DNA from 2 places in the Roseateles paludis genome. Region 1 is predicted to be linked to the other one. Evidence: predicted binding sites of a transcription regulator. Region 1 holds the regulator's gene; the other holds the start of a gene.

Region 1 (8,765 bases):
GACCAACGATGTCAGGGGCACGTTCAGGAGCGCAGTGCGGTGTTGATTCAGCCCGGAGTGTGGCTGATCAGGGCGTCCGCGTTGGCTGCTGCTCCTTGGTCGTGTAATTCACGAAGTTGCGTGCTGCTGGGTCGAAGGTCGAAGAGTCCACCGGACAGCTTTGCGCCCCCGCGATCACCAGGAAGTTCTGGCGCGGCAAGGACTTGGCGACGTTGGCGTAGGTGGCAGGGTGCTCTTCGTTGTCCGGCGTGCCGTTGCGGTTGTAGTCGAAGGTGTAGCGGCAGACGCGGTAGGGCGGCGTGGGGAGCGTGGTGGTGTCGATGCCGGTGAGCTCAATGCTTCCTGACCAGATGGACGGTGTGTCGGTGTTGCCAAGGATCAGGCACGCATAGGTAATCGCATAAGGCACCGTCCCAGAGTCATCAAAACACACCGGCGCAGCCGGATGCCCTGTACTGATCAACGTCACTGCTGCATGTGCAGGCGCGGCGGTGGCTTCCGGCACCCTGGCATTGGGAGGGGCCGTCATCGAGAAACGGATGGTCCCGGACACAAATAGGCCGTTGGAAACACTCGCACAAGACGTCAGGTCGCCGGAGGTGATCGCACTGGTCGCAATGCCTGTGCTGACCGAGCAACTCTTGGTGATCAGCCCCGTCTGGTTGTCAAACACCCAGGCGGTGCCACCACCGGGTGAGGGCTTGTAAGCGCTGGTCTTGTCACCGAGGTCTTTGGCACCAACAGGGATATCTGGCGACCGGTTGGCGGGCTGACGGGTGACGCCTACCGGTTGTGGTACGGCAAGCCCGCCACCAAAGACCGGGTCCACGGCAGCGATCAGCGTATCCAAAGCGAGCACCTGCGCGTCACCTACTCGGTCATTCCAGGTGACCGACACGCGCACTTCAGCCAGGTTTGGTGTCGTAGCCGACCAAGCGGAAGTCTGGGTGACTGTGTACTTCACGTTGGAGTCAGGCGGGGTTTCTTCGCGCGTAACAGTGGTTCCGACACCCATGTCCGAGAAAGCAACGACGCCAGCTGCAGCGGCTGCGGGCCTATCAATCACGGAAAACGACCGCAACCGAGCAATTTCGCTCTGCGCGATTCGCTGAGCCTCGCCGCGCTGGCGGGCCAAATCTTCTGCACGGCGCAAACTGCTAAGAATGCCAACCAAGGCCACCATACCGAAACTCATCACCAGCAAGGCAACGAGTGCCTCCACAAGCGAGACACCTCGCTGTGCGCGGCCGGTGGCGATCAAGCGTTTGACGGGAGCGCTTGTAGTCCAGGGGGGTATGACCGCAGCAACCAACTTAATACTTGTGGTCATGCCAGCCTCCTGGCGCCAGGACGAAGCCGCCAATCTTGTTTTTCATTATCAAATTGACGCCCGACGAGTACGCAATATCAATTGGACCTGTCGTGGTGACGTCGGCACCAGAGATCAGGGCACCAACCAAAAACCCGCCAGCGCCAGCATTCCAAATGATATTTCCTCCGCTCAGCAGAACCCCATACATCTGAAGTCGAGCGGAAATATTGATGGTGCCCGACGCGGCAATAAGTACTGGATCATTGATGGTTCCTAGATCCACGTCACTATCAATGCTGAGGTTTCCATCCACATAGATTATCGACGCACCAAAAGAAACGGCGGTCTTGATGCTGCTGACGCAGTCCGGCGTGCAGTCCGGTTTTCTGACCTTAGGATGGTACTTGAATCGGTCAGAGGGCATGCCAATGAAAAGTCGGAAAGGATCACCAGCCGCCAGCACCGAATCACCGGTGACAATTGCGTCGCGTGGGGGCGTGCCAGGAATACTTTCCAGCTTGGAATCGGTAAGGGAGCTCGGATAACTTGCGGAACCAGATACCACGAGAATACCGTTGGTCAGCCCATCGGAATTGTGCAATCTGAGGTCGCCATCGGTTGCAACGATGGCTCCTTTCGCCGTAAGTGCCGCTGTCGGCGGTGAGCGAAGTGCGGGAACAAATCCAAGTACAGATCCCTGCCAGCCACTATTGAATCGATTCACTGTTGCTTTGATTGTCGATTCGCAGTCATTTCCATTCGGGCTCGAACAAGAATAACTGCTTGACACCAGAGTGCCAGGCCGCTGAGTGGTTTGAAGAAAAACACCAAAACTTGGCTGAATCTCGTCCGCCGAAGAAACTGCGGCACGCGCAGTTGCATCTGAAGCTGCAGGGCACCGACAATCCCATCGACCATCTGATAGTCTGACGCAGTTGGTCGGCCCGAGAGCGTCTGACAATGTTCGTTCCTTGGCAACAATCTTCCGGCTGTTGGTATCGATATCAAAATACAAATCCGAAAACCTTTTTGCCGAGACCGTGTTGCTTGGGGCGCAAGCAGAATCCAATTTATCTGAATTCAATTGCGCAATACTCCAATCAAGCGCCGCATCTCCCATTTGCTTCACGAGCATGCTACGGAAGGTCGCGCCAGCCATGCGTTGTTCGAACAAAAGGTTGCGGTTACCAAAGGCAGCCAAAAGTCCGATAAGAAGAAATAGAGACATCACAACGACGAGCGTTGCGACGCCAGATTGCCGACGCGAGGTAAATTCGCACGATGCAGGGTGCTTCATGATTTGGCGCAAACCCCGACTATTTTGTCGGAGCGCACTCGCTCCACAATTTGAACGGTTCTTGTGACGTCTTGGAGCAGCACGCTCGTGGCTACTAGCGTCACGGTCACCGTGCGTACGTCTTGTTGAGGGGGACAGTCTGCCAAGCCATTGCAAGGAAGATCGCAAAACTCTTCAAGCGATTGAGACTGGGTCGATATTTTGAAGCTTGACCTCGCCGAATCGAAGCGATAACTGCTCTTATCTGAGATCGGTTGCCAATTGCCGCGACCGAGCTGAATTTTTAGTTCGCCATCCTCAATTTTGAATCCGCCGTGATCCGCGTCGTTGACGTCATCGGCATAGGAGGTCATATCTGACCTGGTTTTTCCCAGCACAGGATTTGTCTCGTAAACAAATGTCAATGTCTTTCCGTCATCGGATTCTGACAGCGCATCAAACGGGTTGTTTGTGGATTCTATTGCTGGTGTTGGTGCGCCGCCGGCAAGCTCAGGCACCCAGACGCCCAACTCCGACCAGCCCCGAAATCCAGCTCGACGAATCTGCTGCGCAACCATGTCGGCAATCAGTCTGAGATCTTGCTGTATCTGTACTTCAATCGTGATGCGGCGATGCTCGCCAATCTGATTGACGGCCATCATGCTTGCGCCAGCCGTAATGATGAGGCCTATGGTGATACCCACCATGAGTTCAACCAATGTGAGGCCGCGCTGCTGGCCGCGCTGCAAGGGGCGTAGCTTCATGATGCGCATACCGGATACCCAGCTTCTGGCCTGTCAGGGGAGCATATACTGATTCGGCCACTGGTGCTCAAATCCACACGAAGCTTGAAGCCGCGGGTGCCTGAAATAGTGACTTTCAAGTCGTCCGGAAGCGTGGTTGTCAATTTAGGATACGTGACACTGAATCTTCCTGGCATGCCCGCTGCCGGCCAGACAAGTGAGTTGGTCGAGAAAGTGATGCCGCTGGTGAGCGGAATCGAGAATGTCCGGAGCATACTGCCACCGTCAGGGCCGGCACCAACCTTGCAGCTCTTCGATATATTGGCGTCATAGCATTTGCATTTGGTCGTCGCGGCTTCTGACTGCGTGGCGACAAGTGCGCAACTGACACCTTTGGTGTGGGCATCGGTATCAAACGAAATATCAATATCAATTCCTGAGTTCAGGCTTTCTGAGCGTGCATAGCCCATCAGGGAGGAAATTTCGTTGGCCGTGGCGATAATCTTCTTACGCTGGGCGGCATCCATCATACTCGGAATGACGGTGGCAGCAATAATGCTTCCAACGACCAATACAACCGCCATCTCGATCAACCCAACGCCGCGCTGCATTGCAGTGTTTGCGGCCATGAAATTCAAATTCGATCGCATCATTTTGGCCAGCATTCGGGCGTTGTAATGGATGCCCCGGTCGAGTCCTTGGAAATATATTCCAATTGTCCCCTGATCAGGGAGACGATCAGCTGGCCGCAGCGTAAATCATTCGACTGTGGGCTGGTAGACAGCGGCGTGGCAGTAAGGCGAAATACATTTGTCATTCCAGTGACAGCATCGCCGCTAATTGCAATTTCGTAGTGCTTGGAAATCTTTGAAACGTCAACGTTAAGCGTTTCTGTATCGCCTGCATACGCAGCGTGGGACATCCGATATCGCTCCTGTGCCTGCGTAATCGCAGTCAGCACGGCAATTGCATCGCCGCGTCGCGATTTCTGGATTGAACTGGTATAGTTTGGGTAGGCAATGGCGGATAAGATACCTATGACAAGTATCGCGGTTGCCAACTCGATTAGCGTAAACCCCGGCGTGTTGCCCCGGCGACCCCAAAGGTACTGAGCTGATGACTGTGTCATTGGTGCATTGTCCAGCCGCAACGTACGGGGGCGCCCGAGACAAGCCCGTTCATCTGGCAGAGCGAACCGCTTGTCGGAGCGTCCCCAGAAGTGGGGATCCTTTGTGGCGGCTGTTGGCCGCGTCATTTCAGCACTTGGGCAGATGGCTGCGGGGGCGATCGACGCTGCAACTGCGGATCCGGCCGGTGATGGCGATGACGTGCTTGATGCCGTTGCCCTTGGCGTCTAGCACCCCCACGCTGGCCATGCTGCCGAAGCCCTGGCTGGCGCTGAAGGTGATGCGCTGTTTGTTGTTCCAGTAGTTGAGTGCGGTCTGATCCGTGAGGGCAACGGTCTTGTGGGCTGCAGCGCCGGCGTCGCAGGTCGTGTTTGCGCCGCTGCAGGTGCAAGTGCCGTTCCCGGTGTAGATGACGTAGCACTGGGTGTTGCCCTTGGCACCAAAGGAAAGCTGCACCGGCTGGTTGTGGTGGATGGACAGGGTGCGTGCCTCACGCAGGTCGCTCGCCAGGCGATCGGCATAGGCGGCGGTCCGTTGGCTTTGCATCAAGCCAGACATGGCTGGGAGCGCCTGGCTGGCCAGCGTGGCCGTGACGCCGAGTGCCATGCAGGCTTCGATCAGGGTGAAACCTGCGGCGTTGCGGAGGGTGCGGAGCTTGTGGCGCATGGTCGTGTTCCGGTTTGCGTGGTGGGATGCGCAAACTCTAGAAATCGACGCGCGCCGAGTCCTTCCCCCTTTGGTGGGAACGCAGGGGGGGATAGGGGGAGCGAGGGGGGGTATATCCCCCTTAAGGGGGAAGTAGAAACCCGGAGATTGACGTGCAATCAGCCGGCAACGGGCGAAGAATTGGCTCGCGGGTGCCGCGCAGGCTCAGATTTCGCGAATCAGCTGCCGGAACTCGTCCACGTCCTCAAAGCTCCGGTAGACGGAGGCGAAGCGGACGTAAGCGACCTTGTCGATGCGCTTTAGTTCGCGCATGACGAATTCACCCAGGCGTGTCGAAGCGATCTCACGCACGCCGCTGGCGAGCAGCTTTTCTTCGATACGGCTCAACGCTTCGTCGATCTGCTCGATGCTCACCGGGCGCTTGCGCAGCGCCAATTGCATCGAGGCTCGCAGCTTGGCGGGGTCGAAATCGGCGCGCCGACCGTCTTTCTTGACGACGGTCGGCAGGGTGATGTCCGCACGCTCGTAGGTGGTGAAGCGCTTGTCACAGGACTGGCAACGGCGGCGACGCCGGACGGCGTCACCCTCGTCGGAGTCCCGCGTCTCCGCCACCTGCGTTTCAGCATGACCGCAAAAGGGGCAGCGCATGCGGAGCTTTCGCCGGGCTCAGCGGTAGACCGGGAAGGCCGCTGTCAGTGCGGTGACCTTGGCTCGCACCGCCGCGATGTTCGCCTCGTCGTGCGGGTTGTCCAGCACGTCGGCGATCAGGTTGGCCGTCAAGCGCACTTCTTCGGCGCCGAAACCGCGCGTGGTCATGGCGGGCGTACCCAGACGGATACCGCTCGTGACCATCGGCTTTTGCGGGTCGTTCGGGATGCCGTTCTTGTTGCAGGTCATGTGGGCGGCACCGAGGATGGCTTCGGCTTCCTTGCCCGTCAGGTTCTTGGGGCGGAGGTCAACCAGCATGACATGGCTCTGTGTGCCGCCGGACACGATGCGCAAGCCGCGCGAGATCAGGGTCTCGGCAAGCACCTTGGCATTGGCGACGACCTGGGCCTGGTAGGCCTTGAAGTCCGGCCCGAGCGCTTCCTTGAAGGCAACAGCCTTGCCGGCGATGACGTGCATCAGGGGGCCGCCCTGAATGCCGGGGAAGATCGCCGAGTTGATCTTCTTGGCAATCGCCTCGTCGTTCATCAGGATGATGCCGCCACGCGGGCCACGCAGGCTCTTGTGGGTGGTGGACGTGACCACATCAGCATAGGGCAGGGGGTTGGGGTAGACGCCTGCGGCAATCAGCCCGGCGTAGTGCGCCATGTCCACCATGAAGTAGGCGCCAATTTCCTTGGCAATCTTGGCGAAGCGCGCGAAGTCGATGTGCAGCGAGTAGGCGGAGGCACCGGCAATGATGAGCTTGGGCTTGTGCTCGCGGGCCAGGCGTTCCATCGCGTCGTAGTCGATGGCTTCCTGGGCGTCGAGGCCGTAGCTGACAACCTTGAACCACTTGCCGCTCATGTTCAGCGGCATGCCGTGCGTCAGGTGGCCGCCTTCGGCGAGGCTCATGCCCATGATGGTGTCGCCCGGCTGAAGCAGCCCAAAGAACACCGCCTGGTTGGCTTGCGAGCCCGAGTTGGGCTGCACATTGGCAAAGTTGGCGCCGAAGAGCTGCTTGACCCGGTCGATGGCCAGTTGCTCGACCACGTCCACGTACTCGCAGCCGCCGTAATAGCGCTTGCCGGGGTAGCCCTCGGCGTACTTATTCGTCAACTGGCTGCCCTGCGCCTCCATGACGGCGGGCGAGGTGTAGTTTTCGGAGGCGATCAGCTCGATGTGGTCTTGCTGGCGCTGGTTCTCTTGCTGGACGGCAGCAAAGATTTCGGGGTCCGTCAGGGCCAGGGTCGCGGTGCGGCGGTCAAACATGGTGTGTGATCAGTCGGTGGCGGTGTGCTCCGGCAGCGGTGCGGCGCGCAAGCGTGCAGCATCGAGCGGAGTTGCCCAGGCGAACGGCTTAAAAGCGGCAGGTGCCACTTCACGCTCCCCAGTGGTTGTCCACCTCCGGCCGCGCAAACCCTCTCGGGTCGGGGCCATGATCGCCAGTCGCGTGAGGCGCCAGTGTATTACGGGGCCCGCTTCAGCGGGAATTCAACGCGACCTCGCCGGGCGGCACGGCTGCGGGAGGGCTAGGCTCACGCGGTTTGTTGGGGCTGTTCGGCGGGACGGCGCGGCCTTGGATCACGCCACGCAACAGTTCCAGCTCAGCCAGCACGCGGGCTGCGTAGCCAGAGTCTTCCTCGGCATTGGCGGCGCCGACGTAGTAGCGCAGGCCGTCTTCGACGGAGCCCGCTCGGGCGATGCAGTCGCGCAGGACCTGGACGCCGACGCGCAGGTTGGTCACCGGGTCGAAGGTGGCCAGCGAGCCCCCAAAGACCTCGAACTTGTCGTCATGGACGCGCTTCATCACCTGCATCAGGCCCTGAGCGCCGACCGAACTCTGGGCGAAGGGGTTGAAGCGCGACTCGATGGCCATCACCGCCAGGATCAGGGCAGGGTCCAACTTGGCGCGCGGCCCCAGCTCCCAGGCCTCTTTGACGAGGCGGCTGACGGGCTCGGGCGCGACTTGGTAGCGGCGGGCCAGCCAAAGCGCCACGGCGGCCTGTTGCTTGCTCAACTCCTGAGGGCTCAGCACGGTGGCGCGAGAGATGGCGTCCGGCTCGGCCGAGACCGACAGCACGTCGCCTTCAGCCGCCGCGCGGGCTTCATGGCGGGCGTGCAACCAGCCCAAGGCGGCAGACTCAAGCCGCATCCGCAGGTCCGCCTGACTGCCAAACACGAAGGCCACGGCCAGCACTGCCAGGCCCACCAGGGCCAGGGTGTTGTGGCTGAAGAGCAGCACGCCCTGCGCCACGTCGCGCAGGAAGAGCGAACCAGCCGCCCGGAGTTCAAGGGCGGTTTTCAGCAGAGGGGGTTGATGCTTGGTGTGTGACATGGATCACGGATCGGGTCTCCATAATGCCCGTCTTGAGCCCGTCATGCCTGACGGGCGCCGCGGGGAGCGAGGCTGGAAGCCACCTCATGAAAACCCGAATAGGCCGAGATTCTAGGTGCCAACAATAACCAGTCAAGCTAGAGAGATTGGTCTTAAATAATTTGGAGTCATATGAAATACGGCGACCTGCGAGATTTCATGGCCGGCCTGGAGCGTCAGGGCGAGCTGCGGCGCGTGGCCGAACCGGTCTCGCCGGTGCTTGAAATGACGGCCTTGAGCGACCGAGTGTTGCGCGCCGGCGGGCCGGCCCTGCTGTTCGAGCGCCCGACGGGCCACGACGTCCCGGTGCTGGCCAACCTCTTCGGCACGCCGCGCCGTGTGGCGCTGGGCATGGGGGCCGAGCAGGTGTCCGAGCTGCGAGGCATCGGCGAACTGCTCGCCCGGCTCAAAGAGCCCGAACCGCCCCGGGGACTCAAGGAGGCTGGCAAGCTGCTGGACATGGTGCGCGCGGTGTGGGACATGAAGCCCAAGCTCGTGCGCGCCGCACCCTGCCAGCAGGTGTGCGTTGACGGGCCGGACATCGACCTGCAGCGCCTGCCCATCCAGACCTGCTGGCCAGACGACGCCGGGCCGCTGATCACCTGGGGCCTCGTCATCA
Region 2 (8,765 bases), on a different contig from region 1:
TCAACCGCAGCCTCCGAGGCATAGGGCGTGCGCAGTTGGTAGAGCGCGTCCTGGAAGCCCATGATGCCGAGGCCGACCGGGCGATGACGCAGGTTGGAGTCGCGCGCCTTCTTGACGGCGTAGTAGTTGATGTCGATGACGTTGTCGAGCATGCGCATCGCCGTGGCCACCGTCTTCTTGAGCTTGGCCTGATCAATCTGGCCATCCTTCAAGTGCTGGGCGAGGTTGACCGAGCCGAGGTTGCAGACGGCGATCTCGCTCTCATTGGTGTTGAGCGTGATCTCGGTGCAGAGGTTGGACGAGTGCACGACGCCAACATGCTGCTGCGGCGAGCGGACGTTGCAGGCGTCCTTGAAGGTGATCCAGGGGTGGCCGGTCTCGAACAGCATCGAGAGCATCCTGCGCCACAGGTCCTTGGCGGGCATGCGCTTGAAGAGCTTGAGCTCACCGCGGTCAGCCTTCTGCTCATAGCCGACATAGGCCGTCTCAAAGTCCTTGCCGAACTTGTCGTGCAGATCGGGGCAGGTGCTGGGCGAGAACAGGGTCCAGTCGCCACCTTCGATGACGCGCTTCATGAACAGATCAGGGATCCAGTTCGCCGTGTTCATGTCGTGCGTGCGGCGGCGGTCGTCGCCGGTGTTCTTGCGCAGCTCCAGGAACTCTTCGATGTCGAGGTGCCAGCTTTCCAGATAGGCGCAGACCGCGCCTTTGCGCTTGCCACCCTGGTTGACGGCCACAGCGGTGTCGTTCACGACCTTGAGGAAGGGCACGACGCCCTGGCTCTTGCCATTGGTGCCCTTGATATAGGAGCCCAGCGCACGGACATTGGTCCAGTCGTTACCGAGGCCGCCGGCAAACTTGGACAGCAGCGCGTTCTCCTTCAGCGCCTCGTAGATGCCGTCCAGGTCGTCCTCGACAGTAGTGAGGTAGCAGCTGGAGAGCTGCGAGCGGCGGGTGCCGGAGTTGAACAAGGTCGGCGTGCTCGACATGAAGTCGAAGGTGGAGAGCACGTTGTAGAACTCGATGGCGCGGGCTTCGCGGTCGATCTCGTTCAGTGCCAGGCCCATGGCGACGCGCATGAAGAAGGCCTGGGGCAGTTCGATGCGGACGTCCTCGATGTGCAGGAAGTAGCGGTCGTACAGGGTCTGCAGGCCGAGGTAATCGAACTGCAGGTCACGCTCAGCCTTGAGCGCCGCGCCCAGCTTGGCCAGGTCGAACTGTTGCAGCTTCTCGTCCAGCAACTCGGCTTGCACGCCGCGCTTGATGAAGCCGGGGAAGTAGTCGGCATAGGCCTGCGACATCTCAGCCTGCATGACCTCACGGCCCAGGATCTCGCGGCGGATGGTGTGCAGCAGCAAGCGCGCGGTGGCGCGGCTGTAGCCCGGATCCTTCTCGATCAGGGTGCGCGCAGCGAGGATGGCGGCCTTGTAGACCTCCTCCATCGGCACGCCGTCGTACAGATTGCGCTGGGTCTCGGCCAGCACGGGCTCGGGGCGCACATCGGCGCCGAGGTTCTCGCAGGCGGAGGCGATCAGGTTGCGCAGGCTGCCGAGGTCGAGTGCACGGCGCTCGCCACCGTCCAGCACCATGAACTGCGGCTCGGCCGCCTTGGTCGCTTCGCCGGCACGGGCGCGCTCTTGAGCGCGGCGCTCGCGGTACAGCACATAGGCGCGCGCCACTTCGTGATGGCCGCTGCGCATCAGGCCGAGCTCGACCTGGTCTTGCACGTCTTCGATGTGGAAGGTGCCGCCACTCGGACGCGAGCGCAGCAAGGCGCGGACGACGTTCTGGGTCAGTTGCTCCACCGTCTCGCGCACGCTGGCCGACGCCGCGCCACCGGTGCCATGCACGGCCAGGAAGGCCTTCATCAAAGCGACCGCGATCTTGCTCGGCTCAAAGGCGACGACGGCGCCATTGCGGCGAATGATCTGGTAGGACTGGTAAACGGTCGGCGGGACGATCTCGCTCGGAGACGTCGTGCGAGGCGCGGCGCCGGACAGGTCCGGCGAGAAGGGGGCGGAGGAAGCGGCGGCGCTGGTCGCAACGGCATCTTGAAGCATGGAACGTCCTCTCTGTGGGGTCGGAAAGCGATACGGCAAAGCTCACGCCTACAAGTGCTCAAGCACTCATGGCGTTGGGGTCAGAAAGTCCGGCTGACTGGCGGGCCAAAACACTCGCGAGGGGGTTCGTGACACGGTGCGCCGCAGGGGCGTTTGCTCGACGAACCAGGGAGTGGGCATTGGGGGTCAACCGGTTCAGCAGAATAGCATGCAGGACACTATATCTGTGGCCTATGCCTCGCTCAACCACTACCCATAGCGTATCAATCCGCTTGACGACGACAGCCCGGAGGGCTAGCGGAAGCGCACAAATGGACGCCGGAAATTGAGCATCGGGCCGGCAAGTGCGATGGCATGGACCTCGCACCCCACAACCCCGCGCCAATGCTCGCTTGGGCGCACTTTTGGCCCGCTGGCCCGCGCCAATCCTGGGGCCGATGCAGTGGCGATCTCGGCTAGTCGCCCGCGGTGATGCCGAGCCGCGCCATGCGGTAGCGGATCTGTCTTAGGGACAGTCCCAGGCTCGCGGCAGCGGCGGTGCGGTTGTAACGATGCTTTTCAAGCGCGCGCAGCAGGATGGCGCGCTCGACTTCATCCAGGTAGGCGGCAAGGTCTTCGGGCAGCGCATCGGGCACGCTGACCTCGCCAGCGCTGCCCTTGGCATGCACCTCGCCGTCGATGGCTGCGAACTGTGTGTCGCTGCGGGTGTCGTCAAGCAAGGTGTCGGGCAGGCCCAGTTCGTCAGCGTCGATCCACTCGCCGCCCACCAGCGCCAGCGCGCGGTGCAGCAGGTTCTCCAGCTCACGCACATTGCCCGGGAAGGCGTAGCGCGACAGCGTCTCCAGCGCCGCCGCAGTGAGGCGCGGGGCCGGCGAGACGCCGGCATCGTGCGCGATGCGCTCAAGCACGCGGTCGCTGATCTCGGGCAGGTCCTCCAGGCGCTCGCGCAGCGGCGGCACGCGGATCTGGATCACATTGAGCCGGTAGAACAAGTCTTGCCGGAAGCGCCCGGCCGCCACCTCGGCCGCCAGGTCCTTGTGGGTGGCGCTCACGACGCGCACGTTCACCGCCGCTTCGACGACCGCCCCCACGGGGCGCACCGAGCGCTCCTGGATCGCGCGCAGCAGTTTGCTCTGCATGGCCAGCGGCAGGTCACCGATTTCGTCGAGGAACAAGGTGCCGCCATCGGCCGCCTGGAAGAAGCCCTCGCGGTCCTCCTGCGCGCCGGTGAAGGCCCCCTTGCGGTAGCCAAAGAACTCGGCCTCCAGCAGGTTCTCGGGGATGGCGCCGCAGTTGACGGCCACAAAGCGCTGACTGCCTCGGGCGCCGCACTCGTGGATGGCGCGCGCCACCAGCTCCTTGCCGGTGCCAGACTCGCCGTTCACCAGCACCGGCGCCATGCTGCGCGCCACCTTGGTGATGAGCGAGCGCACTTCATGCAGCGCCGCCGACTGGCCCGCCAGCCGGGCCATGGCGCCTTGCGGGCTGCGCGGCGGGGCACGGCGCTCCTCGCGGTCGGGTGCGCTGCGGCCCAGGGCCGAGGCCACCACCAGGCGGAACTGCCGCAGATCCACCGGCTTGGTCAGGTAGTCGTACGCGCCCGCCTTGAGGGCCTCGACGGCGTTCTCGGCCGAACCAAAGGCCGTGATGACCAGGGTCTTCTCGCCCCGGCCGCGCTGCTCCAGCCAGCGCAGCACATCCAGGCCGCTGCCATCGGGCAGCTTCATGTCGGTGATGACGGCGTTGTAGCTGCCCGCCGCCAGCAGTGCCAGGCCCTCGGCCACGCCGGCCGCACTGTCCACCTCGTAGCCTTCGCGCAGCAGCGACAGCTCGTAGAGCGTGCGCAGATCGGGCTCGTCGTCAACGACCAGGAGGCGGGGTTTGGAACTCATGCTTGGTGGAATCGGCGCATCTGGACGCAGAACTCATTGCCCTCGGGCTCGGTGCGGCGGCGGCGGTATTCGATACGGCCGTTGTGGCGCTCGCACAGCTCACGGCAAATGTAGAGCCCCAGGCCGGAACCTCGGCTGCGCGTCGAGAAGAAAGGTTCAAACAAATGCCGCTCAATCTCGGGCGCGATGGCCGCTGCGGCGCTGTAGACCACCAGCTCCAGCGCTTCCGGGTCCTCGGCCAACGGGGCGAGAGAGAGCTGGATGGCGCCAGCGTCATGAGTGGCATGGCGCAGCGCGTTGTCGAGCAAGTTCACCAGCACGCGCCGCAAATGCTCGGGCTCGAACAGCACCATCGCATCAGCCGGCAAGGGCTGCAGCACAAAGCGGCCCGAGCCTGCCAGACCATTGATGCGCACCCAGTCCTCGACGACATCGCGCAGCAGCTGCGCAGCATCCAGCGGCTGGCTGGTGGGACCCACGCCAGGCGCCACCTCCATCACATCGTCCACCAGGCGCTTGAGGCGCTGCACGTTGGAGCCGATCATCTGGGTCAGCTGCTCATTGCGCGAACCCACCAGGTCTTCGGACAGCAAGGCATTGGCCTGCGCGATGGCGGCCAGCGGGTTGCGGATCTCGTGCGCAATGCCGGCCGACACGCGGCCCATGGCAGCCAGCTTCTCCTGGCGGCTGCGCGCCAGCAGCTCGCGGTTGTCTTCCAGCAGCAGCACGCACAGCTCCTCGCCCCCTTGCTGCTCGCGCCGCCGCGTGAAGCGCAGCCGCAGGCGCAGGCTGCGCGACACCCCGCCGGGCAGCAGCAACACCACGTCGCCGCCGTTCTCCGGCCAGGCGCCTTCGGCAAAGGCGCGCTCGACCGCCGCCACCAAGGGCTGCCAGGCCGCGCGGCCGCGCAGCGACAGCGGCTGCGCCTCGCCCAACAACTGCCCGGCCGCCGGGTTGGCCGCACGCACCCGGCCCCGTCGGTCCACCACCAGCACGCCGGCCTGCATCTCGTCGATCACGAGGCGGCTCAGCTGCTCCTGCTGGCGTGCCATGGCCAGGCTGCCGCGCGCCGCACGCTCTTCGCGCGCCAGACGCCCGGCCAGCTCGCTGGTCAGCAAGGCCACGACAAAGAGCCCGCCACCCACCAGACCCACCTGGGTGAAGCGCAGGCTGCCGCCGTCATTGGTCAGCAGGCTCCACAGCTCGGGCACCAGCAGGGCCAGCGTCGCCATGGCCGCCGTGGCCAGGGCCAGTAGGCGTGGGCACAACACACCCGCCGTGAGCACGGGCATGACGAAGAGCGCGCCGTAGTTGACGCTGCTGGCATCGAGGCTGTGCAGCGCCCCGAAGAGCAGCAAGTCAATGCCGATCAGGCTCCACCAGTGCAGGTGGCTGACGCGCGCGAGGCTGCGCGCGGTGACGCCACGACGCAGCGGCGGCAAGGCCCACAGCAACAGGGCCTCGGCGGCATAGACCGCGCTGAGGCTCAGGGTGCGGGTGGCGAGGGTGGCTGTCAGTGCATGCGCAATCAGCTGCGCCGCCACCAGGGCCAAGCCCAGGGCCGCGCGCGCGGCGATGAAGGCGCGGTGCAGGCGGTCAAACGCGCTGCCGGCCTCATCGCCATCCGGCTCGGCGGCCGCCGCCTCGATGAACCAGGCCGAGGGGCTGCTATCCACCGTCACGGGCGAGCGTGGGCAGCCTCGTAGGCGGCCCGGTGCTCGGTGCTGCAAAAGGCCCCGCCTCGACCGGGCAGGGATTCCTGCTCCGGCAGGTGCAAGCCGCAGTGCGCACAGGCCACCATGGTCTGGCCGCGACTCACGGGCGGCGGCGCAGATGACGCTGGCGGCTGCGCGGGCGGCGGTTGGCGCTTGCGGCCCAACATATAGAACACCAGGGCGAGCACGATCAGCAACAACAGGTATTTCATCCGCCCAGCCCTCCTCCGCGCTGCAGCACGACCTCCAGCACAAAGCGCGTGCCGACATAGGCCAGCAGCAGCAGCCCGGCCCCGGCGTAGAGCCAGCGCATGGCGCGCCGGCCGCGCCAGCCATACAAGCGCCGCCCAGCCAGCAAGGCCGTCAGCACCAGCCAGCCCAACACCGACAGCAGGTTCTTGTGACCCCAGCGCCAGTGCGGCGTGAACCACCAGCCCAGCAGGATCGCCAGCGACAAGACCACCACGCCTGCGGTCACGAATTGAAAGGTCAAGCGCTCCAGGCGCAGTACCGGCAAGCCCTCACTGGCGCGACCATGGCGCAGGCGTTGCTCAGCCCGGTTCATCAACCCCGCATGCAGCACGGCCACGCCAAACAGCGCGTAGGACGCAAGCCCGAACATCCAATGCAGCGGCGCCCAGGCCGAAGCGGCGGTCGGGCGCAGTTCACCCGGGAAGCACCAGGCCAGCCCCACGGCCAGTGCCGCGATCAAGGCCAGCACGCGGCGCACGCTGTGCAAGGGGTAGAAGCGGCTCTCGACCAGGTAGACCGTCAACACCAGCCAGACCGTCAGCGACAAGGCCGGCGCAAAGCCAAAGCGGGCGCCGTCCTGCGCCTGGCCCCAGCCACTGATATCCACCACCAAGGCCAGCAGATGCACGCCCCAGGCCGAAGCCAGCGCCGTCCATCTCAGGCCGGAGCGGATGGTCTGCGACTCGCCCGGCGGCGCCGATGCCCGCGCCTGGGCCTGCACCCCAGCCCAGACATAGCTCAACAAGGCCAGGCCACTCGCCACGGCCAGCGCAACCGAAGGCGTGGCAGGCGACGTGAGGGCGGGCGATAAACTCATGAGCCGAGTGTACTTTTGGCCTCCGTGCAGTCTGCCGGTGCGCCCCGCCCCCGATGGCCTCCACCCTATCTGACCGCCTGGGTCGCCTCGTCAAGACGATGCGCGGCCAGGCCCGCATCACCGAGAGCAACGTCCAGGACATGCTGCGCGAAGTGCGCATGGCCCTGCTCGAGGCCGACGTGGCCCTGCCTGTGGTGCGCGACTTCATCGCACGGGTGAAGGAGAAGGCACTGGGCCAGGAGGTGGTGGGCTCGCTCAACCCCGGCCAGGTGCTGGTCTCCATCGTCCAGAAAGAACTCGCCGCCACCATGGGCGAGGGCGTGGCCGACATCAACCTGGCCGCCCAACCCCCGGCCGTGATCCTGATGGCCGGCCTGCAAGGCGCCGGCAAGACCACCACCACGGCCAAGCTCGCCAAGCACCTGATCGAGAAGCGCAAGAAAAAGGTGCTGACCGTCTCGGCCGACGTCTACCGCCCCGCCGCCATCGAGCAGCTCAAGACGGTGACGCGCCAGGCTGGCGCCGAGTGGTTCCCGTCCGAGCCCAACCAGAAGCCGCACGACATCGCGCTCGCCGCGATCGACCACGCCAAGCGCCATTTCTTTGATGTGCTGCTGGTCGACACGGCCGGCCGCCTCGCCATTGACGAAGCGCTGATGGCCGAGATCAAGGACCTGCACGCGACGCTGAACCCGGTCGAGACCCTGTTCGTCGTCGATGCCATGCAGGGCCAGGATGCCGTCAACACCGCCAAGGCCTTCAAGGACGCACTGCCCCTGACGGGCGTGATCCTCACCAAGCTTGATGGCGACTCACGAGGCGGCGCCGCGCTGTCGGTGCGGCAGGTCACCGGCGCGCCGATCAAGTTCGCGGGTGTGTCCGAAAAGATCGATGGCCTCGAAGTGTTCGATGCCGACCGCCACGCCGGCCGCGTGCTCGGCATGGGCGACATCGTGGCCCTGGTCGAGCAGGTCACGCAAAGCGTGGACATGGCCTCGGCCCAGGCCATGGCCGAGAAGCTCAAGAGCGGCAGCGGCTTCGACCTCAACGACTTCCTGCTGCAGCTGCAGCAGATGAAGAAGATGGGCGGCCTGGGTGGCCTGCTCGACAAACTACCCACCAACATGATGGGCAACAAGCAACCCGGCCAGGCCGACATGGACCGCGCCGAGCGCGACATGCGCCGCATGGAAGGCATCCTCAATGCCATGACTGCCAAGGAGCGCAAGCAGCCCGCGCTGCTGATGGACGGCAAGAGCAAGGCCAGCCGCAAGCGCCGCATCGCCACCGGCGCCGGCGTGCAGATCCAGGACGTCAACCGCCTGCTGAATCAGTTCGACCAGATGCAGGGCATGATGAAGAAGATGAAGGGCGGCGGGCTGATGAAGATGATGAAGAAGTTCGGCGGCATGAAGGGCATGGGCGGCATGATGGGCTGAGGCAGGTAACAAGTCCTCACACTTGCCCCCAAGCTCAAGGGACGCTCAGCGGTGGTCAAGGCGCGCCGCGCCGGATAGCGTCTCGGACATGCTGAACCTCAACCTTCCCCGCGCCGTGGGCGCCTGGCTCCACAACCTCACCGCACAACGCGGCGCCAGTCGTGCCGACGCCACCGACACCGTCATGCTCTGGCCACCCACGCCCACACGGGTGCTGGCCAGCGCCGAGCGCATCGCCCACAAGCACATCGCGCAGGCCCTGGCGTTGGAGCACCCCAAAGGCTTTTTGCTGGCGCATGTGCCGCTCTACAAGGTGGTAAAGGTGCCCAAGCAGCACTCCTACCGCGAGTGGTTGTCACGCACCGGACTGCTGACCGTCGACTTCGTCCTGTGCGACGAGCATGGCTATGTGCGGTCGGCCATCGTCATGCCAGCCCCCGAGGAAGACCCTCGGCTCACTCGCAAGCGCGAGCGCCTGCTGCGCGTACTGGAAGCGTCGGGGCTTGCAGTGACGGTGTGGGACCGCGCCTGGCAAAGCGACGACAGCCAGCGCTTGCACCAGCATCTCTTCCCCAGGGTTATGGGCGCGG

What was found. Region 1 encodes NrdR, which represses ribonucleotide reductase genes. Its sites were predicted from a motif close to CACNANATNTNGTG; they were not measured.
Region 2: ABDJ85_RS17185 (ribonucleoside-diphosphate reductase subunit alpha) is a predicted target of NrdR. The motif match lies at 2,277-2,290, and genes of this name have one in related genera.

Annotation. Positions count from the first base shown of each region.
Region 1 covers NZ_JBDPZD010000010.1:52,981-61,745, reverse strand. Annotated here, with positions in the region: gene ABDJ85_RS19970 (type IV pilus modification PilV family protein) at 68-1,330, opposite strand; gene ABDJ85_RS19965 (pilus assembly PilX family protein) at 1,314-2,609, opposite strand; gene ABDJ85_RS19960 (PilW family protein) at 2,606-3,361, opposite strand; gene ABDJ85_RS19955 (pilus assembly FimT family protein) at 3,349-3,996, opposite strand; gene ABDJ85_RS19950 (type IV pilin protein) at 3,981-4,460, opposite strand; gene ABDJ85_RS19945 (GspH/FimT family pseudopilin) at 4,588-5,124, opposite strand; gene nrdR (transcriptional regulator NrdR) at 5,329-5,772, opposite strand; gene glyA (serine hydroxymethyltransferase) at 5,791-7,041, opposite strand; ZMP/ZTP riboswitch at 7,108-7,232, opposite strand; gene ABDJ85_RS19930 (lytic transglycosylase domain-containing protein) at 7,253-8,107, opposite strand; gene ubiD (4-hydroxy-3-polyprenylbenzoate decarboxylase) at 8,279-8,765, shown strand, end outside.
Region 2 covers NZ_JBDPZD010000006.1:49,791-58,555, reverse strand. Annotated here, with positions in the region: gene ABDJ85_RS17185 (ribonucleoside-diphosphate reductase subunit alpha) at 1-2,060, opposite strand, end outside; gene ABDJ85_RS17180 (sigma-54-dependent transcriptional regulator) at 2,516-3,952, opposite strand; gene ABDJ85_RS17175 (two-component system sensor histidine kinase NtrB) at 3,949-5,628, opposite strand; gene ABDJ85_RS17170 (PP0621 family protein) at 5,631-5,879, opposite strand; gene ABDJ85_RS17165 (cytochrome C assembly family protein) at 5,876-6,736, opposite strand; gene ffh (signal recognition particle protein) at 6,790-8,175, shown strand; gene ABDJ85_RS17155 (PDDEXK family nuclease) at 8,264-8,765, shown strand, end outside.